DNA from 4 places in the Lysinibacillus sp. GW821-FHT14F06 genome. Region 1 is predicted to be linked to each of the others. Evidence: riboswitches for the same ligand, from Rfam matches in the RefSeq annotation. Region 1 holds a riboswitch; each other region holds the start of a gene.
The links. Region 1 has a riboswitch for cobalamin ahead of AC1RNS_RS02620 (energy-coupling factor ABC transporter permease). Riboswitches for the same ligand answer to the same signal wherever they lie in the genome.

Region 2: it holds a riboswitch for cobalamin, as region 1 does, so the genes downstream of both, cobT (nicotinate-nucleotide--dimethylbenzimidazole phosphoribosyltransferase) here and AC1RNS_RS02620 (energy-coupling factor ABC transporter permease) in region 1, are expected to answer to the same signal.
Region 3: it holds a riboswitch for cobalamin, as region 1 does, so the genes downstream of both, AC1RNS_RS04970 (hypothetical protein) here and AC1RNS_RS02620 (energy-coupling factor ABC transporter permease) in region 1, are expected to answer to the same signal.
Region 4: it holds a riboswitch for cobalamin, as region 1 does, so the genes downstream of both, AC1RNS_RS09280 (ribonucleotide reductase barrel domain-containing protein) here and AC1RNS_RS02620 (energy-coupling factor ABC transporter permease) in region 1, are expected to answer to the same signal.

The regions. Positions count from the first base shown of each region.
Region 1 is NZ_JBXAPF010000002.1:78,729-86,511, forward strand. It holds gene cobJ (precorrin-3B C(17)-methyltransferase) at 1-1,515, opposite strand, end outside; gene AC1RNS_RS02615 ((2Fe-2S) ferredoxin domain-containing protein) at 1,520-1,891, opposite strand; cobalamin riboswitch at 2,034-2,218, opposite strand; cobalamin riboswitch at 2,463-2,647, shown strand; gene AC1RNS_RS02620 (energy-coupling factor ABC transporter permease) at 2,784-3,530, shown strand; gene AC1RNS_RS02625 (energy-coupling factor ABC transporter substrate-binding protein) at 3,532-3,804, shown strand; gene cbiQ (cobalt ECF transporter T component CbiQ) at 3,807-4,577, shown strand; gene AC1RNS_RS02635 (energy-coupling factor ABC transporter ATP-binding protein) at 4,577-5,416, shown strand; gene AC1RNS_RS02640 (GNAT family N-acetyltransferase) at 5,954-6,394, opposite strand; gene AC1RNS_RS02645 (glycosyltransferase) at 6,511-6,726, opposite strand; gene AC1RNS_RS02650 (hypothetical protein) at 6,753-6,959, shown strand; gene AC1RNS_RS02655 (sugar nucleotide-binding protein) at 6,956-7,366, shown strand; gene AC1RNS_RS02660 (hypothetical protein) at 7,423-7,783, shown strand, end outside.
Region 2 is NZ_JBXAPF010000001.1:93,833-101,615, forward strand. It holds gene AC1RNS_RS00400 (ABC transporter ATP-binding protein) at 1-1,344, shown strand, start outside; cobalamin riboswitch at 1,549-1,725, shown strand; gene cobT (nicotinate-nucleotide--dimethylbenzimidazole phosphoribosyltransferase) at 1,825-2,886, shown strand; gene AC1RNS_RS00410 (trimeric intracellular cation channel family protein) at 2,986-3,591, opposite strand; gene AC1RNS_RS00415 (methionine gamma-lyase family protein) at 3,862-5,112, shown strand; gene AC1RNS_RS00420 (MerR family transcriptional regulator) at 5,270-5,644, shown strand; gene glnA (type I glutamate--ammonia ligase) at 5,706-7,040, shown strand; partial or broken gene AC1RNS_RS00430 (Type 1 glutamine amidotransferase-like domain-containing protein) at 7,175-7,557, shown strand; gene AC1RNS_RS00435 (hypothetical protein) at 7,544-7,783, shown strand, end outside.
Region 3 is NZ_JBXAPF010000004.1:7,082-14,864, reverse strand. It holds gene AC1RNS_RS04975 (GTP-binding protein) at 1-1,170, shown strand, start outside; gene AC1RNS_RS04970 (hypothetical protein) at 1,457-2,218, opposite strand; cobalamin riboswitch at 2,464-2,647, opposite strand; gene AC1RNS_RS04965 (methyl-accepting chemotaxis protein) at 3,414-4,658, opposite strand; gene aspA (aspartate ammonia-lyase) at 4,805-6,226, opposite strand; gene AC1RNS_RS04955 (NAD(P)-dependent oxidoreductase) at 6,485-7,114, opposite strand; gene AC1RNS_RS04950 (Rrf2 family transcriptional regulator) at 7,184-7,597, opposite strand.
Region 4 is NZ_JBXAPF010000007.1:198,238-206,020, forward strand. It holds gene AC1RNS_RS09260 (histidine phosphatase family protein) at 1-66, shown strand, start outside; gene AC1RNS_RS09265 (bifunctional adenosylcobinamide kinase/adenosylcobinamide-phosphate guanylyltransferase) at 15-407, shown strand; gene AC1RNS_RS09270 (ECF transporter S component) at 428-922, shown strand; gene AC1RNS_RS09275 (hypothetical protein) at 919-1,602, shown strand; cobalamin riboswitch at 1,713-1,901, shown strand; partial or broken gene AC1RNS_RS09280 (ribonucleotide reductase barrel domain-containing protein) at 2,067-3,368, shown strand; gene AC1RNS_RS09285 (hypothetical protein) at 3,510-4,238, shown strand; partial or broken gene AC1RNS_RS09290 (ribonucleotide reductase barrel domain-containing protein) at 4,461-5,372, shown strand; gene AC1RNS_RS09295 (ribonucleotide-diphosphate reductase subunit beta) at 5,385-6,425, shown strand; gene AC1RNS_RS09300 (ABC transporter ATP-binding protein) at 6,779-7,783, shown strand, end outside.

The DNA of each region.
Region 1 (7,783 bases):
AATAAGTTGTTCAGGCTCTAGTCCCTCTACAACTGGCTGTGCAGCATGTGCTGTACGTCCTACTGGCTTTGCCCCAATAAAAACATCGAACCTGCTTTTACGATAAACAATACCAATATCATCAAATACTGCTCGATAGCACGCCATACCGCAGCCATTAAAGCCAATATTCAAAGTTTTCGGTAAAGACATACCACCAAGTTTCTCCTGAATCTCCTCTGCATATGGAATCGAATCAACCTTTTCTCCGTAACAGAAGTCACAAGCCTTTAATGATAATACATCTCCAATCGGTGTCAGTAAAAATCCAACCTCACGAAGCTTGGCTGTAATTTTTTCTGGCTCTGTCGTTGGGATTTTTAAATGGATTTGATGGTCAGGTGTGTATTCCATCGTTCCATCCTCTCCAACAACTTCTGCCAGCGTGATCATCTGTTGCGGAGTGAAAAATTTATTGGCTACTCCTGGGCTTACAGCTAATTCAAAGATAGATTCGATTTTTTGTTGCACAAGCTTTGGTGTTATCTTTACCTCATTTGTTCCTTTGACCATCGCTAACGCTGCTGTCGCCATCTCAAGTGAAGTTTTTTTTTGCTTTGGATTAGGTGTAATGGCTACACTGGGCTCAATACGATTAGCATTAGGATCTGCTGCAAAGTCATTGCGTGCCTCCCCTGTTTCTTGATTCATTGCCCATGGTTCATTTTCTTCCCTTAAACGTTGGTGTGGACGTAATGGCTGCTTTTCCTCACCGAGTGTATATTTACGCTGATAGCCGCGTGGTGTAATCATTTTATTATCATAGAAAAACGTTGATGAATTTCCGATAATAACCGTTGTCAGCATCCCAATATCATGCTCTAGCATTTCTGCTAAAGTTGTCATTGTAACTTCCTGACGGTCACGATACGCGCTTTTGACAAGCCCCACTGGAGTATCAGGTGAACGATATTCTAATAAAATGCGCTGGGCCTCCACAATTTGTCTAGTACGTCGACCACTTTTTGGGTTATACAACGCAATCACAAAATCCGCCATCGCTGCTGCCTCTACACGCTTCGCAATTAAATTCCAAGGTGTTAGGTGGTCACTTAAACTGATTGTACAAGCATCATGCATAATTGGAGCACCTAGTAAACTTGCACATGAGTTGATAGCTGAAATACCTGGAACAATTTCTACCTCTACACCAGTTGCTTCCGTCCAACCAAGCTCGATCAATACCTCATACACTAATCCTGCCATGCCATAAACACCAGAATCACCGCTGGAAATAACAGATACGATATTCCCTGCCTCCGCTTGGCGTACCGCTTCCTGTGCACGAGATACTTCCTCCGTCATACCTGTGCTAACAATGGATTTTGCATTAACTAAGTCTTGAATAAGCTCTACATATGTTTTATAGCCTATAATCATATCACTCTGTTGTAATGCCTCCACTGCCCGATGTGTAATATGATTAAAATCACCAGGCCCAAAGCCAACCACGAAAATCTTCCCTTTTTGCGCCATTTTGTTACCCCTCTTTCACCTTTTCGATGCCTTTAATGGCTGTTGTTTGTGCTGTCCGCTGTAACGTGCCCTCACGAAGCGTAAAGACATGTTCATCATGCAGTGACTCATGATGTAAATCCTGTACAAGTGCCCTTGCATGCTCTGTTGTTGGCACACGGTACCAATTTCCTTGTGGATACGCAATGACAACACACGCATCCTTACATCTGCCATTGCAGCGTGTCCGTGTTGTATGTATTGTTTTATCAAGTGCCTGTAACTGTATTTCATCACGAATAGCTTGCGTAATTTCCTCCGCTTCTTTTTTCATACAGCTACTGCCATTGCAAATAAAAAGATGTGTTTGCATCCCTTCTAAATTCCAAGTAGTCATCGTTGTTCTCCCCCTCAATACTTTTAGGAACAAAGAAAAACCTTTACTCTAATTCGAAGAGTAAAGGTTTTGTAGAAGCCAAATAAAGTCGAATAAACTACAGGTACTCGCCTTTGCTTCAACTTCTCCCTCCGAAAAGTTTGCATGCATGATTACATAAGCAGGTTTCCTGACTTAAGCTTCCATTTACTTTCGCGCCTTCCCAAGTTTGCACTAGGTGGCATTTGCGATTTCATCAGCTATTACAGTAGCGGGGGCTGTATCGGATTTTCACCAATTTCCCTATTATCTTGAAAATATTCAAGCACTTATGTATGTTTTTATATCAAATTTGTATGTTTAACACGAATTGAAAACTGTCTCTATCATATCTTATAATTTTAAAATTTCAATATTTCTCTCTAAAATTATGACATTTTCATTAAAATTTCATCAAAAAATTCGTAGAAAAAAGAAAAGTTTCTCTTTTATTTTATCAGAATTTTCTAGATTGCACCTCAATTTTAAAAATTTTTTCTAAAAAAGATAGCCTCAAGATGAAAAATCATGTTACACTGTGTCGTGAAATCTCACAACTTCATCTTTTTTCGGTGCGAAGTGCTTATCATTTCGCTTAAAAGGGAAGCCGGTTCAAGTCCGGCGCGGTCCCGCCACTGTACTAGGGAGTTTTATAGAGAATGTCACTGTCCAACGGATGGGAAGGCCTATAAAACGAGGAACTAAAGCCAGGAGACCTGCCGAAAAGTATGTGAACGTTTCAACCTACGAGGATAGGTGTGCGGCTTAGTAGAATCGAATTCTATTTGTCTTAGCTATGCACTTTTCCAATATGGAGAAGTGTTTTTTTATTTTCGCACGCTAATTCAAAAACTATAAGTGAGGAGGAGAAGTTTTGAAATTCTCAGGCTGGAAGCTTAGTTATTTCTTATTGGCATTTTTATTTGTGCCAAATCGTGCATTTGCCATGCATATAATGGAGGGCTTTTTGCCAATCGAGTGGGCCATTTTTTGGTGGGTTGTATCCATTCCATTTATTATTTTAGGATTACGTTCAATTCGCAAAACGATTGATGCAAACCCTGAAACAAAAATGATTTTAGGACTATCAGGTGCCTTTGCCTTTGTGTTATCAGCATTAAAGATTCCGTCTGTAACAGGAAGCTGCTCGCATCCAACAGGTGTTGGGCTCGGCACAGTTCTTTTTGGACCATTAGCAATGAGTGTAATCGGAACGATTGTATTATTATTCCAAGCTTTACTTTTAGCACATGGAGGGCTTACAACTTTAGGAGCTAACGCCTTTTCTATGGCAGTCGTTGGTCCAATTATTGCTTATTATGTATTTAAAGGCTCTCAAAAAATGGGTCTATCATTTTCTTTAGCTGTATTTTTAGCTGCTATGCTTGGTGATTTAGGTACATATATTGTCACTTCTGTACAGCTAGCTCTTGCTTTCCCTTCTGAGGTTGGTGACTTTATGGCTTCATTCTCAAAATTTGCGGGTATTTTTGCTTTAACACAAATTCCTCTTGCTGTTAGTGAAGGAATTTTAACAGTAGTCGTGATGAATTTCTTAAAAAAATACAATGTAAGCGAATTAAAAGCATTACGTGTTTTCTCAACAAAGGAGGCACATTAGGATGAAAAAAAACTTATTACTGCTTGCAATCGTTGTGTTATTAGCCATTATCCCACTTTTCATACAAAAAGGTGCTGAATTCGGAGGAGCAGATGGTGAAGCGGAGGCAGCAATCGGTGAAATAAATGCTGACTACGAACCATGGTTTGAAAGCTTATGGGAACCACCAAGTGGAGAAATTGAAAGCTTATTATTCGCACTACAAGCTGCTATTGGTGCCGGTTTCATCGGCTATTTCATCGGCTATATGCGCGGTAAACATAAAGAAGGTTAAGTATGTTACTCATTGATAAGTATGCATATATGAATAAGCTAGCGTCTGTTCATCCGCTAGAAAAAATGATGTTTTCCTTTGGACTATTATTATTGTCGCTTATCATGAGAGATGAACGAATTTCACTCATTACATTTATTGTAATGAGTGCTTTTATCATTATAGGCGCTAAAATCCCTGTTAAATATTATTTTAAACTATTATTGTTACCCGGATTTTTTTTACTATCTAGCTTACTATCTATTTTAATTTCAATAGCACCAGCGACTAGCAAACTACCTGCACATATCTGGTCATTTTCTTTTAAACATTGGACAATTTTTGTGGGCAATGTAAGCTTATTTACAGCACAGCAACTTTTTTTCATCGTTCTTGGAAGTGTCAGTTGTTTATATTTTTTAATCCTAACAACATCCGTACAATCTATTTGTCATGTGTTACGACAATGTAGAATTCCTGCGTTGTTTGTTGAGCTAGTGGAATTAACATATCGATTTATTTTTATTTTTTTAGACAGTATGCAAAAAATTCACCTTGCTCAGCAGGCTCGACTTGGTTATCGCTCACCTGCCCAGTGGCTACGCTCTGTATCTATGCTTATCGCCGCTTTATTTGCTGAAATGTTCCAACGAAGCCGCGAGCTTAATAATGCCATGCAAGCACGTGGTGGCGAAGCGGTATATTGGCAGGAGAAAGCAACCTATAGCATGAAAAACTGGCTCGGTATTGCCGCTATCTTACTATTCCTCATCGTGTATGGAGGTTTTTTCTAATGACAACAGACTTATACTTTGAACTAAATCAGCTTTCTTACGACTATGTAGATGGAACACACGCACTAACAGATATTACACTCCAAATTCCGAAAGGCAAAAAAATCGCCCTACTAGGTCATAATGGAGCGGGAAAATCTACATTATTTCAGCTCCTCAATGGGATTCTTAAGCCAACTACTGGAAATATAGCCTTTTGCGGCAAGGAGCTACAGTATAGCAGAAAAGCATTAAAAGAATTACGTCAACAGGTTGGCATTGTTTTTCAGGATGCAGACAATCAGCTATTTTCGGGTACAGTGAAGCAGGATATTGCATTTGGACCTTTGAACCTCGGTTGGACAACTGAAAAAATTGAAGAGAAAATTGCTTGGGCAGTAGAACAAACAGAGGTGGAAGCGCTACTCGATAAACCAATACATTTTTTAAGTGTGGGTCAGAAAAAACGAGTAGCCATGGCAGGTGTACTAGCGATGGAACCATCTGTTTTATTATTAGACGAGCCAACCGCTGGACTCGATAATTATTATGCTGCACAAGTTTTACAGTATTTAGCCAAATTAGAAAATGGGGATCGTACCATTTTAATGGCGACCCATGACATCCCATTAGCCTATGAATGGGCAGATCAAATTATCGTTATGGAAGGTGGCAAAATCATCTATAACGGGGACCCTGTTGAGATGTTTTATCAGGAGGAGTTAATTCAACGAGCCCATCTGGAACGTCCCTGGGTCTTTGAAATGACACTTGCTTTACAGAGTAAAAAACTATTGAAGGAAAACATTAAGCTACCTCGTTCAAAGGATGATTTACAGAAACTGATTGAGCAGATTTGAGGATCTGTATCTGAGCTGTTTTTTGAGGGGACCCGAGCGATTCTTTGGGAATCTGAGCTCTTTGTCTTCTCACCTGAGCGATTCTTGGGGAAACCTGAGCTCTTTTTCTTCTCACCTGAGCGATTCTTGAGGGGACCCGAGCTCTTTTTCTTCTCACCTGAGCATTTCTTGGGGAAACCCGAGCTCTTTGCCTTCGCACCTGAGCATTTCTTGGGGAAACCTGAGCTCTTTTTCTTCTTACCTGAGCGATTCTTGAGGAAACCTGAGCTCTTTTTCTTCTCACCTGAGCGATTCTTGAGGAAACCTGAGCTCTTTGTCTTCTCACCTGAGCGATTCTTGGGGGAATCTGAGCTCTTTGTCTTCTCACCTGAGCGATTCTTGGGGGAATCTGAGTTCTTTATCTTTGCACCTCAGCGTTTATTAGAAGGAGCCGAGCTTTTTTCTTCATACCTTAGCGTTTTTTCTTGCATTTAATTCAGAAACCACCAATTAAACTAGAAAAGCATCTTCGTCCTATCATGGCGAGATGCTTATTTCTTAATCAAAATACTTTACGTAATTACAATATTGATCTTGTTTCATATGAAGATTTTCGTATAGCTTTCTTGCATTAATATTATCAGTGGCTGTTTGAAGTGTGACATAACGAGCAGATTGCTGCTCACAATATTGAAATACCTTATGCATTAATGCCGTGCCCACCCCTTGGCCCCTTGCATCTTCATTCACATATATATCATTTAAAATATATGCACGCTGTAAAGCAATGGAAGAAAAAGTAGGATATAATTGTGTAAATCCAACTGCCTTGTCATTTTCTACAGCTATAAAAATAATAGATTCCTTTAAGGCCATTCGTAATTGTAAAAATGCCTTAGCACTGCTTTGATCTGATTCAATACCATAGAATTGGCGGTATTCATCAAAAAGTACTGCTACCTCTTCTAATTCATTCATTGTTGCTTGAAATATGTTCATGCTGCTCTCCCCTTATGTCTACCCATGATTGTCAAAAAATATGAATCTAGCTCTCATTATAAAGGAAATAATCGGATAAAGAAAAGAATTCTTCACAAATTCGAGCGAATATCACGTTAGAGGGGTTTTTCCTGTAAATATTGAGCAACTCTTTTCACTATATGCTCCCAATTTAATTCTGTTCTTGCAAATGCTTGGAGTTGTTCACATGTATCTGCTAGTAATTGCTCCTGTTTTGTTACTTGCTGTAATGTTTGTGCTACGCTTTCCCAATCATGCGTTGGATAAATCGTACCGAATCGTTGATGATGGGTAATATCAGCAGCTCCCAAAGGAAGAGGCTACAAAGGCCATCGATATGGGCGATTTTTATAGAATCCCTGCTGATAATCGCGATTTAAATTATGGAAAGTACTTAGAAGAAGGCTCTCCGAAAATAACATTATCGGATGAGTACAACTCTGCTAATACAAAAATAATGAAAGTAGCTGAAATAAAAGAAAAATTACTAAAGCTCCCTCTCCTACAAGAAGAACTACAACATTGGACAGGAGGAAAGCCTTGAAGTATTTAGTACTTGGTACTACTGGAATAGCTGGTCACATTATTTCCATCTATTTATGTGAACAAGGGCATGATGTGACAACCTATTCTAGAACTGCCTTTCCATATGGAAGTAATAGGATAGGAGATATAACAGATCCTATTTTTTTACAGTCACTTTTACTAGAAGATTCCTATGATGCTATCGTCAATTGTATTGGTATGTTAAATAATGCCTGTGAGGTGAATCAGAAAGATAGTATTTATATCAATAGCTATTTACCTCATGCCATTGTTTCATTATTGGAAAATCGTCAAACAAAGCTTATTCATCTAAGCACGGATTGTGTATTCTCAGGAAAGACATCTCCGTATCAGGAAAATAGCTTAGCGATGGGGAAACCTTTTATGATCGTACGAAGGCACTAGGAGAAATCGAAAACACAAAACATTTAACACTGCGTAATTCTATTATTGGACCGGATATGAAGGTGGAAGGTATTGGACTCTTCAACTGCTTTATGAAACAGCATGACATGATAAGCGGCTATACTGGTGCGATTTGGACAGGAGTTACTACCCTTACGCTAGCAAAGGCGATAGAGCATGCTACATCTGAATGCATTACAGGCATATATCATCTTGTTAACAATCAGAGTATTTCGAAGTACGATCTTTTGCAGCTATTCAATAAACACTTTAAGGACAATCAAGTAACCATCCTTCCATGTCAGCATCTAAATGTTGATAAAACGCTTGTCAATACTCGAAACGATTTTTCATTTGTTGTCCCTAGCTATGAAGAGATGGTCTTTGAAATGAAGCATTGGATAAGGGCACATAAAG
Region 2 (7,783 bases), on a different contig from region 1:
ATTGAAAACGATACAAAAGCTTTTTCAAATGTTCTTTCAGAGTTACTAAATATTTTCATCGATTGTATTAGTATTCTAGTTGTGTTTATAATTTTACTAAATATCAATTTATTGTTAGTTTCGATTCTATTTATCACATGTCCATTAACATTATTTATCTTTAAATTTTATGGCAAAAAAATACGGGAAAAGGACATTAGTGTAAAGCAAAGTTTAGATCATTATCTAACATACTTAGGAGAGTTACTGTCATCTTTTAAATTGTTTAAACTATTAAATAATGAAGCTGAGGGAGTAAATAGATATTCTCAAAAAAATGATTTAGTCTATAAACTATCGCTTGAAAAAATGTTGTTAAATATTAAATCCGGGACAATAATAGAATTCATAAATTATATAAGCTATTTGTTGATTCTTATTTTAGGCGTCTATCTTATTTATAAAGAAGATTTGACTATAGGTATTTTAATTGCCTTTACTTCTTATTCAAATAATTTTAACCAGTCATTTTTAAGATTTGGACAACTAAATACCTTTTTTCAAGAAGCCATAGTATCCATAAATAGAGTTAAAAATCTACTAGATGTGCCTGCTGAAACAAAATGTGATGTAAACAATATGTCTAGTCATATGACGATACCTTCATTTGAGGAAGGTAGGATGGTGTTACGTAACGTATGTTATGAATATTCTAATGAATTTTCACCAATTTTTAAAAATATTAATATTGCAATACCTTTAAAAAAAATCGTTCTTTTTAAAGGTGTGAGCGGATCAGGAAAGACAACTTTGTTAAACATACTTTCAGGGTTATATGTAGGTTACACAGGGGAAATATTAATAAATCAATATAATGTGAAAAATATTCCTCACCATATCTATAAGAAAAAAATATGTCTAGTCTCTCAAAATCATTTTTTACTAACTGGAACTATCAAAGAGAATTTACTTTTAGCAAATCCAGATGCTACTAATGAAGATTTAATAAAAGTATGCAAGCTAGTAAATATATATGATTTTATAACGTCTTTGGAGAATAATTTTGATACATTAATTGGACATAATGGACTTGATCTTTCTACTGGACAACAGCAGAGGCTTTCTATAGCGAGATCACTTTTAAGGGATGCCGAAATATATTTGTTTGATGAAATTACAGCTTCATTAGATAAAGAAAATCAGAGCATTATAGAATCTCTACTCATATATTTAAACAAAGTAAAGGGAAAAACCATTGTATTGGTGACACACGATTCAATGATAAAAAATGCAGCTGATTTAACATTTGAAGTTAAGAATGGTCAGATTCACCAAATTCAATCTGGTCTTTTTCCAACTTTCTAGATTATTTATCTTTATTCAGCAAATGTTTTTGTATCGAAAGCATAGCGGCAGATGTTTTATGCGCGTAAGCGTAGCGACAGCGGCAGATACAGAAGACTTCCACCTCTACAGGCGCAAATACGCCAAGGCGAAATTGATACAAAAGTGTAATAAAGATAATGCTGTCATATTGACACCCAAAAAACTTTACAGTAAATTAAAAGAAATTGCATAATAGCATTGGGTGCCCATTATGGGAGAATAGGGAATAAAGTGTAAGTCTTTAGCGGTCCCACCACTGTAAAAGGGAGTTTCATAGAGTATGCCACTAGCATGGTGCTGGGAAGGTTCTATGAAATGTTGAAATTGAGCCAGGAGACCTGCCTAATTGCTTCGATTATATAGACGATGGAAAAGTCTGTAGTTTATTTGTGATGAATAAACTACAGGCTTTTTATTTTTTCTCTAAAGCTCAATGTAAAATAGAAAGGGGAATGATTCATGCAATTATTACAACAAACCATTGAAAGTATTCAACATGTAGACAGTCATATGATGAAGAAAGCGAGAGAGCGTATAGATGCTCTTAGTAAGCCACCTGGAAGTTTGGGAAAACTAGAATCTCTTGCAGTACAATTAGCTGGTATTACAGGAGAAATGTTTCCAAAGATAGATAACAAAGCAATTATTGTCTGTGCTGCAGATCACGGTGTTTGTGAGGAGGATGTAACTTCTAATCCACAAAAGGTAACCTTTTTACAAACAATGAATTTTCCAAAAGGGCTTACGGGTGTTTGTGCTATCGCCAACATAACCAATGCAAAAATCGTAACAGTTGACGTTGGTGTAAAAGAAGATTTACCACTTGATGCTGGGGTCATTTTAAAGAAAATTAAATATGGAACAGACAATATGGCAAAGGGTCCAGCTATGTCAAGAGAAGAAGCTATTCAATCCATCGAAGTAGGTATTGCAGTTGCAACGAGTGAAATAAGTAACGGAGTCGATATTCTTGGTACTGGAGAAATGGGTATTGGGAATACTACACCAAGTGCGGCTATCCTATCCGTGCTTCAAGCCTGTCATCCAAATGTAGTAACGGGAATGGGCGCAGGTGTTGGCGCAGGAGGAATTGCGCATAAGGTGGAGGTTATTCAAAATGCCATTGCATTAAACAAACCAAATCGCCACGATCCTATTGATATTCTTGCAAAAGTTGGTGGCTTAGAAATAGGTGCTATGGCTGGAATTGTACTTGCAGCTGCAGCAAATCGCAAGCCTGTTGTTATAGATGGCTTTATTTCTACGATTGCTGCCCTCATTGCCTTTGAGCTTGAGCCAAAAGTAAAGGACTACATTATTCCTTCACATGCCTCAGAAGAACCAGGTGCTAAAATAGCAGCCAAGTTGTTAGGGATAGAACCAATGCTGCATATGAATATGCGTTTAGGAGAGGGCTCTGGTGCAGCTTTAGCCTTTCCAATTTTAGATGCAGCATGCTCCATGATGAAAAACATGGCTACACTTGAGGAATCTGTAGTGCTAGTAGAATCGAATGAATAGGTGAAAAAATATACGCTTAAGGCATTTCTTTGTAGTACCAAAAAGTATAACAAGTCCATATATTGGAACTATTTGGGCTTGTTACTATTCATAAAATGGTTATGCTCGATTCAGCTTTCGTAAAGGCAAACGCCATTTCTTCATATAGGAAAGAATTCTTAGCACTGTAATCATACCAAATAATCCATATAAAAAGAGGTCGCCTGTTAATACTTCTAGACCAATCACGAGTCCTGCTAGAGCTGCCCAAACACCATAAATTTCATCACGTAATACAAGGGGCTTGCGTCTTGCTAATAGATCTCGAACAATCCCACCTCCTGAACCAGTTAAGACAGCAGCTACAATAACTGCACTAATTGGCATGTCGAGCTTTACAGCATAGAGTGCGCCCTGAATAGCGAATGCAGATAAGCCAATTGCATCTGTGAAGTTTCCCCATCGATGCCAATGCTGAATTAGATGATGTGGAAAAATAAAAAATATAGTAATCGCCGCAAGCGCAATTTGGAACATCATATCCTGTCCCCATAACGTTGTAACAGGTAAGCCAATAAGCAAGTTACGAATTGCTCCACCCCCAAAGGCAGTGACAATACCGAGTATATAAACACCGAATAAATCGTATTCTTCCTCCATCGCGATAATTGCCCCAGAAATAGCAAAGGCAATTGTTCCAATAATACTAAAAACCTCCCAAGCCATCCCTTTTCACCCCTTCTGAAAAATAATGTACTTTCTCATTAAAGTTAAAGAATTCTATTAAATGTAACAGAATCTATGAATTTTGTAGTCGAAATATCGAAAATAATGAAAGAAGTCCGCACATTAGCTTAGCGCATATTACGAGTAGAAACAATAGGCAAGTTTTGCAGACACATCTACAAATTGTTAAGATGAGATAGGAGTAAAGTGAAAACTTCAATTTGTGGGTATGGTGCCCACAATTGAACAAATGTGAATGGAGAAGAATGAATGACTTTTACAACGAATTTAACAACAGAAACGTTAGCATTAGCTACCGAAATAGAGGAGAAGGTTTACCCGTTTCATAGGAAGGTAGACGATATGGCGTTCTTTAATCAACAAAAGGTGCTTGCAGCTTTTAGGAAGCATCAAGTTAGTGACTATCATTTACATCCTTCTAATGGATATGGTTATGATGATGAGGGGCGTGACAATTTAGAGCGTGTTTATGCAGAGGTTTTTGGAGCGGAGGCTGCCATCGTACGTCCACAGATTATTTCGGGGACACATGCCATTACGCTTAGTCTATTCGGAGTGCTGCGACCAGGTGATGAATTGCTGTATATTTCAGGTCAGCCATACGATACATTACAATCCATAGTAGATGGCGGTGACAAGGATACTGGTTCATTAAAGGATTATAAAATCAGTTATCATCATGTGGATTTAATGGCTAATCAAAAGATTGATTGGGACGGTGTAGCGGCTGCTATTACAGAGAATACAAAAATGATTGCTATTCAACGTTCAAAGGGCTATGCAACACGACCATCCTTTACTATTGCAGAAATTGCTGATATGTGCGTGAAAGTCCGTGAATTAGCACCGCAGGCTATTATCTTTGTCGACAATTGCTATGGTGAATTTGTGGAGGATCAGGAACCGACAGAGGTAGGGGCAGATTTAATGGCAGGCTCTCTGATTAAAAACCCAGGGGGAGGATTGGCGAAAATTGGAGGCTATATTGCTGGTCGCGCTGATTTAGTTGAAAAATGTGCCTTTCGTATGACGTCACCTGGTATTGGCGCTGAAGCAGGTGCAACATTAAATACGCTGGGCGATTTTTATCAGGGCTTTTTCTTAGCGCCACACGTTGTAGCACAAGCATTAAAAGGCGCCATTTTCACAGCTGCAATGCTAGAAGAAATTGGTATGTCTACGACACCAAGCTATGATGCGAAACGAACAGATTTAATTCAATCTGTTTCATTCCAAACAGCTGAACAAATGATTGCCTTTTGTCGTGAAATTCAAGCAAACTCACCGATTAATGCCCATTACGCACCAGAGCCAGCCTATATGCCAGGCTATGAGGATGATGTCATAATGGCAGCAGGTACTTTTATTCAAGGTTCGAGTATTGAGCTTACAGCAGACGGTCCTATTCGTCCGCCATATACAGCATTTATTCAAGGCGGCCTCACATATGAGCATGTAAAATTCGCCATTTGTAGTGCTGTTCAAAAAATTCAGAAATAAATAGGTAAAAAACTATTCAAATCATGATTCTGAATAGTTTTTTACAATTTTGTAGCAGTCGAAAAAAATATTAAAAATCGATGTTAGGAAACCTTACATCTTTGTTGACAGTGTAAAAATTTCGTTATATGATAAGCGGGTATTGGAGGGGACTTAAATGAGTCGTGAAATTAGACGAACTATGCCGTTATTATCCATGAGTATCGTGATGCAATTGACCGAGCTTTCGGCACGCCAAATTCGTTATTATGAAGAACACCATTTAATTGAGCCGCACCGAACAGATGGCAATCGTCGAATGTTCTCATTAAATGACGTCGATACATTGCTAGAAATAAAGGATTATTTAGAGCAGGGAATGAATATGGCAAAGATTAAAAAATTATTTGCTAAAAAGAGTGACCCTGTAACGACAGATGAGCCAGATTTAAGTGACTCAGAATTACGTCGCATTATGCGCGAGGAAATGCGTCAAGCACAACGCATGCAAAAATCATCCATTCGACGTGGGGATTTATCCCGATTCTATTAAAAGCCTTTAATAGGGTAGGGTAAAGATAAAAGCTAGACAAATTATAGGAGTGTGGAAAACTGTGGGTAAATACACAAAAGAGGACATTAAACGTCTAATCGAAGAAAAAAACGTAAGCTTTATTCGTTTACAATTTACGGATATACTTGGCACAATCAAAAACGTTGAGATTCCTGTAAGCCAATTAGACAAAGCGCTAGAAAATAAAATGATGTTTGATGGTTCATCTATTGAAGGTTTCGTTCGTATCGAAGAATCAGATATGTATTTATATCCTGATTTAGATTCGTTTGTAGTATTCCCTTGGACTTCTGAAAAAGGGAAAGTAGCACGCTTCATTTGTGATGTCTACACTGCTAAAGGCGAACCGTTTGCTGGTGACCCACGTAATAACCTAAAACGTATCCTAAAGAAAATGGAAGATATGGGCTTCACAAGCTTCAACTTAGGGCCTGAACCAGAGTTCTTCCTATTCAAATTAGATGCAAAAGGCGAACCAACACTAGAAGTAAATGACCACGGTGGTTACTTCGATTTAGCGCCAACTGATCTTGGTGAAAATTGCCGTCGTGATATCGTATTAGAGCTAGAAGAGATGGGCTTTGAAATCGAAGCTTCTCACCATGAGGTAGCTCCTGGACAACACGAAATCGACTTTAAATATGCAGATGCTATTACAGCTTGTGATAATATCCAAACGTTCAAATTAGTTGTAAAAACAATTGCTCGTAAACATGGCTTACACGCTACTTTCATGCCAAAACCATTATACGGTGAAGCTGGCTCTGGGATGCACTTCAATGTTTCGTTGTTTAAAGGGAAAGAAAATGCATTCTACGATGAATCGACTGAACTAGGTCTTTCTGATACAGCTATGCAATTCATGGCAGGAGTTATTGCGCATGTTCAAGGCTTCACAGCTGTAACAAACCCTACAGTTAACTCTTATAAACGTCTTGTTCCTGGTTACGAAGCACCTTGTTATGTTGCATGGTCAGCACAAAACCGTTCACCACTAATTCGTATTCCATCAGCTCGTGGTCTGTCAACACGTGTAGAGGTACGTTCTGTGGACCCAGCCGCTAATCCATATTTAGCAATGGCTGTTATTTTAGAAGCGGGTCTAGAAGGGATTCGTCAAAACCTAACTCCACCAGCTGCAATTAACCGTAACATTTATGTGATGTCTGAAGAAGAACGTAAAGCAAATGGAATTGAAAACTTACCACCAGCTCTTGATGACGCGTTAACATTACTAGCTAAAGACAAAGTAGCTCAAGAAGCGTTAGGTGAGCATATCTATGCAAACTTCAAAGAAGCAAAAGAAATCGAGTTTGATATGTATCGCACTACTGTTCATCAATGGGAACGTGACCAATATTTAAAAATGTACTAATAAAAAGCGTTGGATCTGTATGGGTCCAACGCTTTTTTTCTGCAACTATTGGGGCAGGGCTAGTTCAAAAAGGGTTTACTTAAATACTTGTATAACTTTTTACCTAATGTTATTTTCTGGAAGTGGTTTTTTAGATGAGACAAATAATTGCACTTGGTGGTGGCGGTTTTTCAATGGAACCAGATAATCCATTATTAGATTTATATATATTGAACCAAGTTGAGAAATTTGAGCCTAACATTTGCTTTATCCCTACCGCAAGTGGAGATGCCGATAATACATATTAAGGTATTATAATTTTTTTAATCACCAAAATTGTGATCCATCCCATCTTTCACTATTTAATCCCCCAACCAGGGATCTTGAAAGTTTTATATTAGAAAAAGATATTGTTGATGTTGGTGGAGGAAACACTAAAAATCTTTTAGCTTTGTGAACAGAATGGGGATTAGATCATGTTTTAAGAAAAGCGTGGAACCAAGGAGTGATTTTAGCTGGGGTGAGTGCAGGCTCTATTTTATTACTCAAAAAAGAAGAAAATACGAGGTTGGAAAAGACATAAGAGAAAAATTAAAAGATGGAAGCAAAATGCAATAAATTTAGATATGGACTATTTAAGGAATTACCACAGACAATACGAAAAATTATGGATTCATCCCTTTTATGCATGGGTACGAAAAACCCCTCCCAATTGGTATAATCGGCTTTTACTTGATGCAATGATTGAAGTTTACCTAGAGTGG
Region 3 (7,783 bases), on a different contig from region 1:
ATCAAAGCATTACAGGGAACCTTACATATTCGAGATGAATTTTCATTTGGAGACGTAACCGAAAAAGTGACGGAGATACGATTGTATAACGGACATCGTTTTGAAGCCGTACAAGAAGTTACAGCTGGTGAAATTTTTGCTGTAAAAGGGCTTAGTTTAGCAAATATTGGTGCAATCCTTGGAAGCTCCAGTAACCCACAGCCCTATGAGTTAGTGCCAACCCTGCAGGCCAAAGTACAATACGAGGGTGAACAGCATATAAAGGAAGTCTTAAAAATCTTTCGTATACTTGAAGCGGAAGAGCCGTCATTACGTGTGATTTGGCATGAAAAATTTCAAGAGATTCAAGTACATATTATGGGTGTTATCCAGCTTGAGGTACTTATCGATGTGCTAAACAAGCGTTTTTCATTAGCCATTTCATTCGGGGAACCACAGATATTATATATGGAAACAATTTCATCAACTGTTACAGGATATGGTCATTTCGAGCCTTTAAAGCACTATGCGGAAGTACATTTATTAATGGAGCCAAGTGCACGCGGTACTGGTATTACATTTGTCAATGCATGTCATACGGACGATTTATCCGTTGGGCATCAACGACTGATTGAAAAGCATTTATTCGAGCGAGAACATCATGGATTACTAACAGGCTTTCCCGTGACTGATATTTGCTTTACGCTTGTAACGGGCCGTGCTCATATTAAGCATACCGAGGGCGGCGATTTTCGCGAGGCCACATTCCGGGCATTGAGGCAAGGGCTTGAGCAAGCGGAGAATGTCCTTTTAGAGCCGTATTACCGCTTTAAGTTAAAAGCATCTACCGATTTTATCGGCCGCATGATGACTGATATTCAGCAAGCATTCGGTACATTTGACCCGCCAATTATTTCCGAAGATGATGTCGTGATTACGGGCCGTGCCCCTGTCGCGACATTTATGAGCTATAGTACAACCTTTGCGGCCTACACTAATGGTAAGGGTGTCCTTTCTCTGCAATTTGATGGCTATGATGTGTGTCATAATACGGAAGAAATTATTATGCAAGTCGGCTATGATAAGAATGCCGATCCTGAATATACATCTGCCAGTATTTTTTGTGCAAAGGGGAAAGGCTATTCCGTTCCATGGCATGAGGCACAAGCAGCAATGCATTGTATAAAATAATTCAGAAAATAGAAACAGGGCATGGGAAATTACTTCCATGTCCTGTTTCTGTACTAAGATTGTATTAATTGGTTTTGCTATTGAGAAGATATTGACTAATTTGGGTTGTATTCTCTTGGACCTGAGCAGTTCTTGGGTTGACCAGAGCGATTTGCTCTTGAACCTAAGCTGTTCTAGGGCTGATTGGAGCGGTTCTCCCTTGTACCCGAGCTATTTTTGAGCTGACCGGAGCGATATTCACTTGTACCAGAGCCGTTTCCTTTTGAATCTGAACAGTTGCTTTTTCCTATAATGCTCGTACATTTTGCCTTGTGTCTTTGAAAAGACGATAAGAAGGTTCTACAACAGCATAGCTATGTGAATTAGAAAAGTCTGTTAACACTTTGCCTGGTCTACTTTTCAAAAGTTGCAAATTATCAATTAATTGCAGCAATAGCTCATGACCATTGCCGCGTGGATGCCAGTTTAAATGATAATCATTTAGTTCCTTTACGGCTAGTAAAAAATGCTTATATTCGCGTTCTACAAAACTAATAAGTTTGCTATCCTGTGTGATTCGTGATAAATCTTCCAAATAAGTTTCATAAAAACGCATCACAATCGAGCACAATAAATCATTGACACGAGCAGCACTTAATACAGGCTTAGGCTCTACAAAAAGTCGTTCTAGATTTGGTTTGGCACGGGTTGAATCGATGCGTGTAATTAAATGATAAAGTTCGCCATCAACCTCATACACAATTGGATTTGTTGGCATATACATCATAAAGCTATTTGTTTTTGTTTTCAGGTTCTCTGTTATCTCTGCCCTTGCGAAAAGATGTCCATTAAATTCCTCATTTTGAATCCAAATAATGTCCTTGTTATATAAAATTTGATCAAATAGTCGCTGATTACTAATAAGGCTGGTTGCAAGTATTTGATCAACAAGTGATTCCACAGCCATTCTTGTTTTTGCTTGCTTGGCAACTTCAGTGCGTGGCTGCTTACAAATTTTCATATCCTCAAAGTGCGTTTCCTGTGCTGACCATACATGAATATTCGTCATAAGTGCATCCTCTTTTCGTACATATTTTCAAAACGGAAGTCATCAGTAAAAAAAGGATTTCCTTCATTTAGAGGAAACCCTTCGATTTATTGTTTTCGTTCATCACAAAAAGTCAAACAATACCCAAACCTAAATGTATGGGAATTTATCCACATACCTTTATTTAATTTGGGCGTCTGACGTACTGTGACAAACAGAGCATTCTGTTTTGTCAACATGCCACCTCCTATTCCTCGTAGGGTTATGGTGTGTACTCATAATAGGCAGGTATCCTGACTCATGATCATCGCTACTTTTCCCCTTCCCGTCGTTAAACAGTGGTATACGAAAAGTCGCTCACATTTACAGTTGCGGGACAGTGTCGGATTTGCACCGACTTCCCTTTTCAGTAAATTGCACGCAATTTACACCTATTATTACACGCTATTCAGTTGTTAAGGAATCGTGTTTACTTCACATTCCTTATAGCTTACTAGTATTAATTGTAAAGTAGTATTTTTCTAAAGTCAATTACCACAATATATAGTATATTCCTAAAAAAAATACTTTCTTCATTAAATAATTGGAAAAATGATTGTTACGATTATTGTTTGAAATTGTATGACATATATTTTCAACAAGCCATTTTATCCTATTAACTGCTTTTCAGTTGGTTCCGTATCATGATTTTGAAGCCCCTCAAAAATATTTGCATGTTTTACAAAAGAACTTTCATTTCATCCCTCCATTTTGCATTTGCATGGATATAATAATAAGCTCAAAATAGAGATACATTAAATACCTTTTAGCTTTTCATAATATTGAATATCTATAACTTACAAGCCATCAATAATCAAACACCCCACCATTTTCAGGTCTTGTCGAATGGGTAGCACATCATTCTTTATTGAGCTCATACAAAATACATGTACCTGAATATCTTTGATGATTCTTTAATTCAAATAGCTATAGGTATTGATATAAACTTCCTTGCTATTCTTCAATTCATACATGTACCCAGCAAGCCTTTGACCCTTCTCATGGTAATCTGTCCATTTCGCACCCCTTCTTCTTTTGCATAACAAAAAAGCCTCGCTTAAGCGCGGGCTTTTTATAATCTTGAAAGTGTCACAGGCAATGGGCCATTTATTTCAACATTGTACAAATGTTGTAAACTCCATAAGTTATATTTATAGTAGAATCTTCTATTACATAATTAAGCCTTAAATCGCTGTGTAAGCTGCTGTAAATTTTCTGCTTGTACACATAAATCTTGTGATACTGTATTGACCGCTTGCATGGAGGCGCTTTGCTCATCTACTGATTGTAGAACAACTTCTGTATATTGTGATAACCTATCCATACCAGAAGCAATTGTCATAACAGATTTTGTCACCTCAACAGCACTACCTGAAAGCTCCTCAGCCGTAGCAGAAATATCCTCCAGCTGACTCGTCATTTTACTTACATGTTGAGATATCGTACCAAATGACTTTGTTGCTTCATCAATAACATAGACACCCTGCTGAACATTTTTTAAATCCTCTTCAACCGATGACGCTACCTGTGCTGTATCATTTTCAATTCCAACTACTAGCTCAACAATCTGATGTGCTGAATGTTTGGATTGCTCTGCTAATTTACGAACTTCCTCTGCTACGACCGCAAAGCCTTGACCATGTTCCCCAGCCCGTGCTGCTTCAATTGCTGCATTTAATGCTAGTAAATTCGTTTGATCTGTAATGGTTGTTATCATATCAATCATTGTTTTGATATCCATCATTTTATTTGTTAACTGCTGCATTAACTGACTTGTTTTTTCAGTTGAGTTCGAGATAAATTGCATTTGATTTTTAGCCACATGTAAAATTTCTGCACCGTTACCTGCAACATCATTTGCTTCCTTTGCATGGTCAAAAACATCTTGCGTTGCTACAGTAATCCGTTCAATGCCATCTGCTGTTTCTTGCATAGCCACTGCACTTTCATTGGCTGATTGAGCTGCATGCTTAAGTCCATCTGATGTTTTTTCCATTTGAGAATCAACTTCATCAACAGCCATCGTAATTCCATTTGTACTGGCAGATAGCTCCTCTATACTCGTAGATAAGTCTGAAGAGCTATGGGCAATTTTTTGAGTGATAATTTGTAATTGTTCTTTCATCTCTATGAATGCTTTTGTTAACGCTGAAATTTCATCATTGGAATTCACTTCAATAGGAGCAGTATGCAAATTTCCCTCAGCAATTGCCTGAGCAGATGCTGCTAATTGGTTGATGGGCTTAATAATTTTATACTGTACATAGACAATATAGGAAAGTGTCATTGCAATTCCTAGTATTGTTAATATTGTGGATAACCAATCCAATGATGTAAGATTTGCTAGGTCTATGACTAATATAATAATCATAAGAACATTTAAAGCAGAAAAACCAATTATACTTCTTTTTCCTAAACTCATACTAAATTCCCCCAACTATAATAATATTCCAATGTAGTTATTATAGTTGAATTTTCCTTCGATTCACAGAAAAAAGCCCCACTATTGTAAGAAACAAGTCATATAAAAAAGCACTTTACGCTAGGCAAAGTGCTCTCTATAGTCTATTATTTCAATTTCATAATACTTGACCCTGCAATACCAGGATGTGTCATTTCATATGGATCTAAAATTAAATCCAATTGTTCAGTTGTTAGTACGCCTTCTTCTAAACAAAGTTCACGAATCGAACGACCAGAAAGAATTGCTTCACGCGCTAGACGAGCAGCCACTTCATAGCCAATATGTGGATTTACAGCCGTTAGGACACCAACACTTTTCTCCACATATTCTTTCATACGCTCTTCATTTGCTTCAATATCTTTTAAGCAGTTTTCAGTAAATGCACGGAATACATTATTCATTATGCTGATAGATTGAATTAAGTTAAATACTAACACAGGCTCCATCACGTTTAATTCTAATTGCCCTGCTTCAGATGCTAGAGAAATTGTATGATCATTACCGATTACTTGGAAGGCAACTTGATTTAAAACTTCTGGCATTACTGGATTTACCTTACCTGGCATAATTGAAGATCCTGGTTGGCGAGCTGGTAAGATAATCTCTCCTAAGCCGGCACGTGGACCAGAAGCCATTAAGCGAAGGTCATTCGCAATTTTAGACATGTTGATCATACAGATTTTTAATGCACCAGACACTTCTGTATAAGCATCCGTATTTTGTGTAGCGTCTACTAAATGAGTAGCACCTTTTAACGGTAATCCTGAAATTTCAGCAAGATGCTCATCGACAGACTTAATATAATCAGGGAACGCATTTAAACCTGTACCTACTGCTGTTGCCCCCATATTCACATCATATAGATTCGGGCGAGTTTGATGGATGCGTACAATATCACGGTTGATAACGCGGCAATAAGCTTCAAATTCTTGTCCTAATCGAATAGGTACTGCGTCTTGTAAATGAGTACGTCCCATTTTAATCACATGTGCAAATTGCTCTGCTTTTTGGTGGAATACCGCTTGCATATTATCCATTGTTAGCAGTAATTCATCTATTAAATTTAAAACAGCGATATGAATAGCTGTTGGGAAAGCATCATTTGTTGATTGGGACATATTCACATGGCTATTTGGACTGATTGATTGATAGTCCCCTTTTTCTTTCCCTAAAATTTCTAGGGCACGGTTTGCAATTACTTCATTGGCATTCATGTTGATCGATGTACCTGCACCGCCCTGAATTGGGTCTACTATAAATTCTGCATCCCATTTTCCATCAATCACTTCTTGTGCTGCTTCGACAATTGCCTCACCAATTTCTTTTGATAATAGGTGTACTTCCATATTGCCCAATGCTGCTGCTTTTTTGACAATCCCCATTGCTTTAATTAATGCAGAGTGAATTGTGTAGCCTGTAATAGGAAAGTTTTCAGTCGCACGTAGCGTTTGAATCCCATAATAAGCATTTGCTGGTAATACACGTTCACCTAAAAAATCTTTTTCTATACGTTGTGTTGACATCATTGTCGTCTCCTTTTATGCAATACTCACACTTGATAGTAGCTAATTAATGGCGGATTGTAAACAGTCATTTTTCTGTAAAATAAAAAAATCCTTTAAAAAAGTAAATTATTCGCTAAAAACCGAGCGCATTCTATACGCGCTCGGTCCATTATTCCGTATTATGATGTGAGTGTAGTAAAGAAAAGGAGCAAGTTATCAGCTACTCATAGGTACTGTTTGGTTACTATTTCTTTTCCGATAAATCCAACGCCTTCTTTATTATTTATCGGAAGTGACAGTAAAACGACTATTTATATGAGTTGGATTTTCAATTTCATCTACTACAGCTATGGCATAGTCCGCATAGCTCACATAGCTTTCACCAGCAGCATTCACCAATAAATGATCAGCACCCGCTTTGTAGCTTCCTGTTCTTGGACCTTCTGGATCAAAGAATGCTGATGGACTTAAAAATGTCCAAGTAATTGATGATTGTTGTAAATCATGTAGATTTTCACCTTGGTTTTTAGCTGTTGCATAAAACATTTCAGGAAAGTCCGGTGTATCCATTACACGTACAGTTTTTTCTGGGTCTACAAACAAGCTACCTGCTCCACCAACAACAAATAATTTTGTATCTATGCCAGTTAAAATTTCAATTAAATGACGACCTGCTTTTACATGTAATTCTTCCTGACCAAATGGGGCGCCAAACGCATTAACAACAACATCAAAGCCTTTTACATCCTCTTGCGTTAAAGCAAATACATCTTTCTCCATAACAGAAATATTTCCCACTACTTTCGATGCAGAGCGTACGATGGCTGTTACATCATGACCACGTTGTAATGCCTCCTCTACTATTCTTTGTCCTGCTTTCCCTGTTGCTCCAATTATACCAATCTTCATTATGTGTTCCTCCTAGTTTATAGTTGTAACCAATTAAGTTACAGGGTGGGTACAAAAGATCGACTTCGTTTAAAGACGAAGTTGATCTAGCACATCCTGTAAAGTTTGTGCTTGTAACTGTTCTTCCATTGCCTGCCAAATAGATGTATAAACACCCTCCAATGTATGTTGGATTTTTCTCCCCACCATACAGGCTGGATTTGGCTCATCATGAATCGCAAAAAGCTGCTCTGGCCCATCAATTGCCTGGTAGATAGCTAATAATGTTAAATCTTTTGGCTCTACCAATAACTCATAACCAGCGATGCCTGTTTGTGAAGACAGCAATCCTGCTTTTTTGAGAGTACCAATCATGCGTCTTACCACAACTGGATTTGTATTGACACTCCCTGCCATAAAGTCAGATGTTAACTGACTTTTATCAGATGTAGTTGCAATGAGCGAAAGTATATGGATCGCTACCGAAAATCGACTGTTCACCATATGTATCACCACCTGTTGTAACTATTATAGTTACAGGTGTAGATAAAGGCAAGAAAATTGCTTTATATACACCTGCCTTTATTTTTTCCATTTGAATGCTTATTATTCTTTTCTCTCGTGTAAACACGAAATCAATTTCGGCTTGGCGTAATTGCGTCCGGATTTTGAATTGTGCCCACACAATTC
Region 4 (7,783 bases), on a different contig from region 1:
GAGGAGGGAAATAGATGCATGTCTTTATCGGAGGCGCCTATAATGGAAAAACCGACTATGTTATGACATTGCTTGGAGATCAAGAGGTGGTGTTAGTTGATGGTTATCTGCCTAAATCTATCCCTGTGTGTGATGTATTAGTTATAAAAGGCTTGGAAAAGTGGCTTGTTACACAAAATCTTGAGGAGGATGAGAATCTTGTCAAAACCATGTTAACAAGACTACAGGCTCTAGAAGAAAATAGGACATTGTATATCGTAGTTACTGATATGGGGCGCGGGGTTGTGCCGATGGAAAAGCAGACAAGATTACTACGTGATACTTGTGGGCGCTTGTATCAAGCTTTATTTGCTAAAGCAGAACGTGTCGTGCGCATTTGGTACGGTATCGCAGAGCAAATTAAATAAGACAGAAAAGAGGAAATGGAATGAATCGACAAAGATTGACGAAGTTGACGTTCACTGCTATGGTAGCTGCCATTTGTGCTGTTGGAGCGATGATTAAAATTCCAGCAATTATATCGACTGCTGCGTTGGACTCTGCCCCTGCATTTTTAAGTGTCGTATTTTTATCGCCAGTATTCGCAGGAGTTGCAGGGGGCATTGGGCATTTTATTACAGCCTTAACGACTGGATTCCCATTCGGACCATTACATATAATTATCGCAGCAGAAATGTTTATCGTTGTCTGGATTTTTGGAATGATGCATAAAAAAGGTATGCATTTCTGGAAATGGCCTGTGGCACTTTTTTTTAATGGTGTGGTAGCACCATTACCATTTTACTTTATTATAAGTCCAGCATTCTATTGGGCGTCGCTAACTAGTCTTCCGTTGGCAACTCTTATTAATCTAGTTATTGTTGCAATTGTCATGCCAATACTCTCTAAGGTGTTTCTACGTAAGGACGGGCGAGTACATTGAGAAATGCAGTTAACATAGGTGGGCTTATTGCAACTACAGATAATGCTGCAGCAATTGGTGAAAAGCCACAAGATATTGTGTCCGCTTCAAATAAACTCACGGCTTACTTTACAGCACGTGTTACCTTTTTAGAGCAGCTTACAGCAAATGCTTTACCTAAGCATATTATATTAGCAAATTTTTCTGGAGATACTGCATGGTCTAGTTATGTAGCTGGCATACAGCAGGTTTTTGAGGAGGCTGGTCTAATATGCCCGCAGATAGATGGTAGTACGGAATCCAATATGCCAACTTTACAATCGGCTTTATCAGTTACAATGCTTGGCGAGCCGCAAAAACGTACATCCAATGAACTTGAGCATCTTTGTTGGTATACGTATGGACTGCCACTTGTAGGAAACGAAGTCCTTGCGCAGCCCGAGGATGTTGCACAGCTTCAAGCTATTTATCGTGCATGGAATGAGGATATCGTTCAGCAAGTTTGGCCAGTCGGATCAAAGGGCCTGCAAGCAGAATTTACTCGACTTTTTGGCAGCATACATGTTGAAAGTGACTTAAATATTGAGAAAAGTGCTGGGCCTAGTACAGTGGTATTACTTGGGATACATTCAGAAAAAGAGCAACTGGCACAAAAAATTTTTTCTAGAAATTTTGAAAAACTACGTAAAACTGCATTGTAATTGGGCTTGCTTCGAGAAAAAGTAACGCTTTAAAACTTGCAAGGGGCGAAACACCTATTGCAACACTAAACACAATATGTTAGATTTGTTTAGGAGTTAAAACACAATATATAGTATTTTGGACAAGCGGTACCAATATGGTTTAAAAGGGAATTCGGAGCAAGAGTCATCTTTAGCCGAAGCTGTCCCCGCAACTGTAAGTGCTGACAAATGATCAAGAGGCCACTGTTTTAAAACGGGAAGGTGATTATTTGAAAGAGGCATGAGCCAGGAGACCTGCCGCATTGTTCAAGACAGCAACACATTCTTCGGGGGTTGAGAAGTGGAGGCGAGAGATTTGCACACTTCTTTGTGTGCCTGTCCTTCATTTCCATTTCTGATTTTACAGCGATCATGTAACCGATAAGATGTTGCATGATCGCTTTTTGTGTTGTCTGGAGATAGAAAAGGAGAGAATATGTACAATGACAATTCAAATCGAGCAGCAAATGACTAAGTTAATGAAAAGCTACACGGAAGATGAGCTTGAAAGCTTTGTCAGGTTATCGGATCGTTGGCTGCGAAAAAATGATAATGCCACATTTGAGGCATGGGCAGATGCAATGATTCTTCAAACACTTAGTCTGATTGACGAGGAGGAGCCATACTGGACATTTGTAGCCGCGCACATCTATTTAGAAAAATTATACGATCAATTTGCGATGCGCCGTGGTGTTTCACCAAAGGATGTTTATCAGGTTTTCCCAGCACAATTAGCACGTTATACAGAAGCTGGCTTGTATCATAAAAGCTTAACAACAAAATATAGTGAGCATGAGCTTCAGGAATTAGCAAGCTATTTAGAGCCTAGCCGAGATGAGTTGTTTACGTATATTGGCTTAAAGACATTAATGGATCGCTATGTGGTGCGTGATTATACTAAAACACCAGTAGAGCTTCCACAAGAACGCTGGATGGTCATCGCCATGACATTAATGCAGGATGAAACAGAAAATCGTCTTGAAAAAGTTCGAGAAGCTTACTGGGCGATGAGTAATTTATATATGACAGTGGCAACACCCACATTATCAAACGCAGGGAAGACACATGGTCAGCTGTCGAGTTGTTTTATTGATACAGTGGATGACAGCTTACAAAGTATTTACGATACGAATACAGATGTGGCAACACTTTCTAAATACGGCGGTGGTATCGGTGTATATATGGGCAAAATCCGTAGCCGCGGCTCGTCCATTAAAGGCTTCAAGGGTGCCTCAAGTGGGGTACTACCATGGATTAAGCAATTAAATAACACAGCCGTCTCTGTTGATCAGCTAGGCCAACGTCAAGGGGCCATCGCTGTCTATTTAGATGTTTGGCATAAGGATGTTTTTACATTTTTAGATTTACGTTTAAATAATGGGGATGAGCGTTTACGTGCGCATGATATTTTCACAGGACTGTGCTTACCAGATGTATTTATGGAAGCAGTGGAAGCACGTGAAGATTGGCACTTATTTGACCCACACGAAGTACGTGAGGTGATGGGCTTCTCATTAGAGGATTTCTATGATGAAACGAAAGGCAATGGATCCTTCCGAACGAAATATGCCGAATGTATCGCTAACCCATTATTAAGCCGTGAAGTCGTCCCTGCCATCGATATTATGAAGCGAATTATGCGCTCACAGTTAGAAACAGGCGTACCTTTCATGTTCTATCGAGATGAAGTGAACCGCATGAATCCGAATAAGCATGAAGGAATGATTTATAGTTCAAATTTGTGTTAATTGTAGCACCTTCAATCAGAAATGATTGTCGAAAACTCCGTTAAACGGGGAAAGTCACTCAGTGATAACCCACCGTGCTAAATCTTTTGATTAAATATTTGGAGTTTTATACAACAGAACAAATATTCGTTTTTAGGAGTGGTTGTTATTTCTAAAGAATATGGGTTCATTTATGTAACGACAAATAAAATAAATGGTAAAAAGTATATTGGAAAATGTATATATGGTCGCGTAAATAACTGGGAAAATTATTTAGGATCAGGAGTATATTTGAAAAGAGCCATTAAAAAATATGGTAAAGAAAATTTTGAGAGAAAAATTATTTGTAATGCTTATTCCGAGGAAGAATTAAATGAATTGGAAGAATATTATTTGAATTATTTTGATGTTGTCAACTCTACTGAATATTACAACATTAAGATTACGTCAATTGGTGGAGATATCTTTACTTTTCATCCAAATAAAGAGGCAATTAGGAAACAGAGAGTTAAGCAAATGACTGGTGAAGGCAATCATCAATTTGGAAAACCTAAAACGAATAAAATGATTGAATCAGTGAAAAAAGCCAACTCAAAACATATCATCATTGATGATGTTCATTATGAATCTGTGACATCTGCTTCAGATCAATTAAAAATAGGAATTAGTACAATCAATTACAGACTAAATTCAGATAATTTTCCAGCGTATAAACGAGTAATGCCGAAAAAGGAACTTAAAATTAATGGCTACCCTTGCAAAGTGGGAAATCAAGTATTTGATTCCATAACAGAAGCTGCTAAGCATTATGGTATTTCAACACATGCAATGAGATACAGAATGAATTCTCAAAATTTCCCTGACCATATTTTACTAAATCAAAAGTAAAAGCCTAACGACTATCGAAAGCATAGCTCATTGAAAAATATGAGTGAAGAAGCGAGTAGAGTACCCCTCAAGCGAGGCCCACTAAAGGGATAATTCATAAAGGGAAAAGCGGAGCATCCTACAGGTAGAGCTGAGGATGATGATATAGTCTCCTCTGCATAGTGATATGCAGCAGTTCTTAAAGGAACGGATTAGGTTTAGCGAACCTAGTTGAAGAAAAGGACCGAAATATTCCAAAATATGTCACCCACTGAATTTGAATCCATCACACTAGAAGATGATGTCATCGTGACTCGTCGCAAGCCTGGAGATTTTGTGGTTTGTAACTTGTCCTCTATTAATCTAGGAAAAGCTGTACCTGCCAATGTATTAGAACGTTTAATTCCAATTCAAGTACGTATGTTAGATAACGTTATTGCCTTAAATACTATTCCTGTGAAGCAAGCAGAACGCACAAACTTACGCTATCGTGGTATTGGGCTTGGCACATTTGGCTGGCACCATCTATTAGCGCTGAAGGAAATACAGTGGGAATCTGAAGAAGCGGTAGAATTTGCGGACAAGCTATATGAAGAAATTGCCTACTTAACGATTCGTGCTTCTACCGCATTAGCAAGTGAAAAAGGCGCATATCCTTTATTTGAAGGTTCTGATTGGCAAACTGGTGCCTACTTTGAAAAGCGTGACTATAACAGTGACAAGTGGAATGCTTTACGTGAGGCTGTGGCGAAAGAAGGTATGCGCAATGGCTATGTTATGGCGGTTGCTCCAAATTCATCAACATCAATTTTAGCGGGCAGTACAGCAACGATTGATCCGATTTTCCAAAAGAGCTATTCAGAAGAGAAAAAGGATTACAAAATTCCAGTCACAGTGCCTGATTTATCACCAGTAACAACTTGGTACTATAAATCTGCCTATTTCATCGATCAAAATTGGACAATTAAGCAAAATGCAGCACGTGCACGCCATATCGACCAAGGCATTTCACTTAATTTATATGTACAAAATACGATTAAGGCGAAGGATTTGCTTGCACTGCATATGAATGCTTGGGCCAGTGGTGTGAAAACGACCTATTATGTACGCTCAACATCTGTAGAATTATTAGAATGTGAGTCTTGTGCAAGCTAGGAGGATAAAATAATGACAACAATTACGAAACGACAAATTATGGATAAAGAGGCACCGAACCGTTCCACAGGGATAGTAAACGGCCGTTCCTCCAATATTTTAAATTGGGATGATGTGCGCTTTAGCTGGGCCTATCCGAAATATAAAAAAATGCTAGGCAACTTCTGGACACCCTTTGAAATTAATATGAGCAATGATGTCAAGCATTTTCCAGAGCTTACAAAAGATGAGCAAGAATCATTTTTGAAAATTATTGGACTATTAGCCCTTTTAGATAGTGTTCAAACTGATTTTGCAGGCAAAGTTGCCGACTATTTAACGGATTCAAGCTTAAATGCCCTGATGATTATTTTGGCACAGCAGGAGGTTATTCATAACCATTCCTATTCATATGTACTATCCAGTCTAGTCAACAAAGACGAGCAGGATCGAACATTTGATTTTTGGCGAACAGAACCCGTTCTTGAACGCCGTAATGATTTTGTCATTAAGGGCTACCGTGCTTTTTCAGAAGAACCAACAGTTGAAAATATGTTAGAAGCGATTGTCTATGATGTTATTTTAGAAGGACTATTTTTCTATTCGGGCTTTGCATTCTTCTATCATTTAGCACGTAATCAAAAAATGGTTGCAACGTCCACGATGATTAATTATATTAATCGTGACGAGCAACTCCATGTCGATTTATTTGTGAAAATTTATCAGGAGCTATTAGAGGAATATCCAGAATACGATACACCTGAGCGCAATGCTCGTGTACAGGATATCTTCCGAGAAGCAGTTCAGCTTGAAATTGATTGGGCCAATGAGGTCATTGGTGATAAAATTGAGGGCCTTGATGTGGAGGATGTTCACGATTATGTGCATTTCTATGCCAATGTACGCTGTAATCAGCTCGGTGTTGATCGTCCGTTTGAGGGCTATCGTAAGAACCCATTAAAATGGATTAAGGCGTATGAAGATGTGGATTTAGGCAAAACGGATTTCTTTGAGCAACGATCCCGTCAATATGTAAAAGTTAATGTAGAAGATAATGGCTTTGATGATTTATAAAATGAAACCACGTGAGCAATAGCTTGCGTGGCTTTTTTAGGTAGAGATTAGGTTGATATTGACGTTTTGTATACTTTTGTATACAATTGTGTGCAGAAAGAAGCTCTTATTAGTCTGAAGTTGAATGAAAGAGCGGTTGATTGCCACCCAAGCAAAGCAGCGGCGATCGGATAGTAGGAGAGGCTAACGATTAGACAGTGAATCAATTATACATAGGGATATACGGCTAGAACTAAACTTCTGGTTGATTGTACACTACATCAATACGTGACTCGAAAATTTCTATCAATTGGGTATGGATTTTTAGTTATAATGAAAAACGAATGATTTAACAGAGGAACGGAGACGAAGGAATGCAGGCAATTAAACAATTAGGGGGCTATTTAGGACCCTATAAATTTTTTACATTGATTGCACCACTACTGATGGTGCTTGAGGTAACAATGGATTTACTTCAGCCCACAATTATGCAGCATATGATTGATACAGGCATTGCTAATGGCGATAATCCATATGTGCTGAAAATGTTCATATGGATGCTAATAAGTGCGGTCCTTGGACTTTTTGGAGGAATTGGTTGTTCATATTATAGTTCAAAGGCAGCGATTCATTTTGCTTCTGATGTTCGCCAGTCATTGTATGAGAAAATAATGACTTATTCAGCAAAGGAACGTGATAATTTCACAACAGGAAAGCTTATTACGATATTAACGAGTGATGTGGAAAGTATTCAACGTGCGTTTATGATGACGTTGCGTATTTTTGTGCGTGGGCCACTGCTATTTATTGGTGCAGTTATTATTGTCTTTGTAACTGCTCGCGAGCTATTTTCCATACTGCTGATTATTGTACCAATTTTAATCATAGCCATGTACTTTTTTACGAAATATTCAGGTGTGCTATATCGCAGAGTGCAAGAGGCAATTGATGGTGTGAATACAAAGCTACAGGAAAATTTAGCAGGAATTCGTGTTATCAAAGCCTTTCGTCGTGAAACACAGCAAATTGAACAATTTAGTAAACATAATGATGCATTGACACAGCGTTTTATTACAGCCGAGCAAATTGTTGGTGTGCTTGTACCCTTTACTATGTTTGTGGTCAACCTTGGCATTGTCGCAGCACTTTGGCTTGGGGCACTTAAAGTAGAGGCAGGAACATTACAGGTAGGGGTTATACTAGCTTTCATCAATTATTTAACAATCATCTTGAATGGCTTGATGTCCTCAAGCATGGTGCTGATGCAAATTGCCCGTGCAATTCCTTCTGGCGAACGCATCATAGATGTTTTAAATAAGGAAGTTACAGTGAAGGAAGCAGAAAATGCAATTGCTACTGCAATCCATGGTGCAATTGAT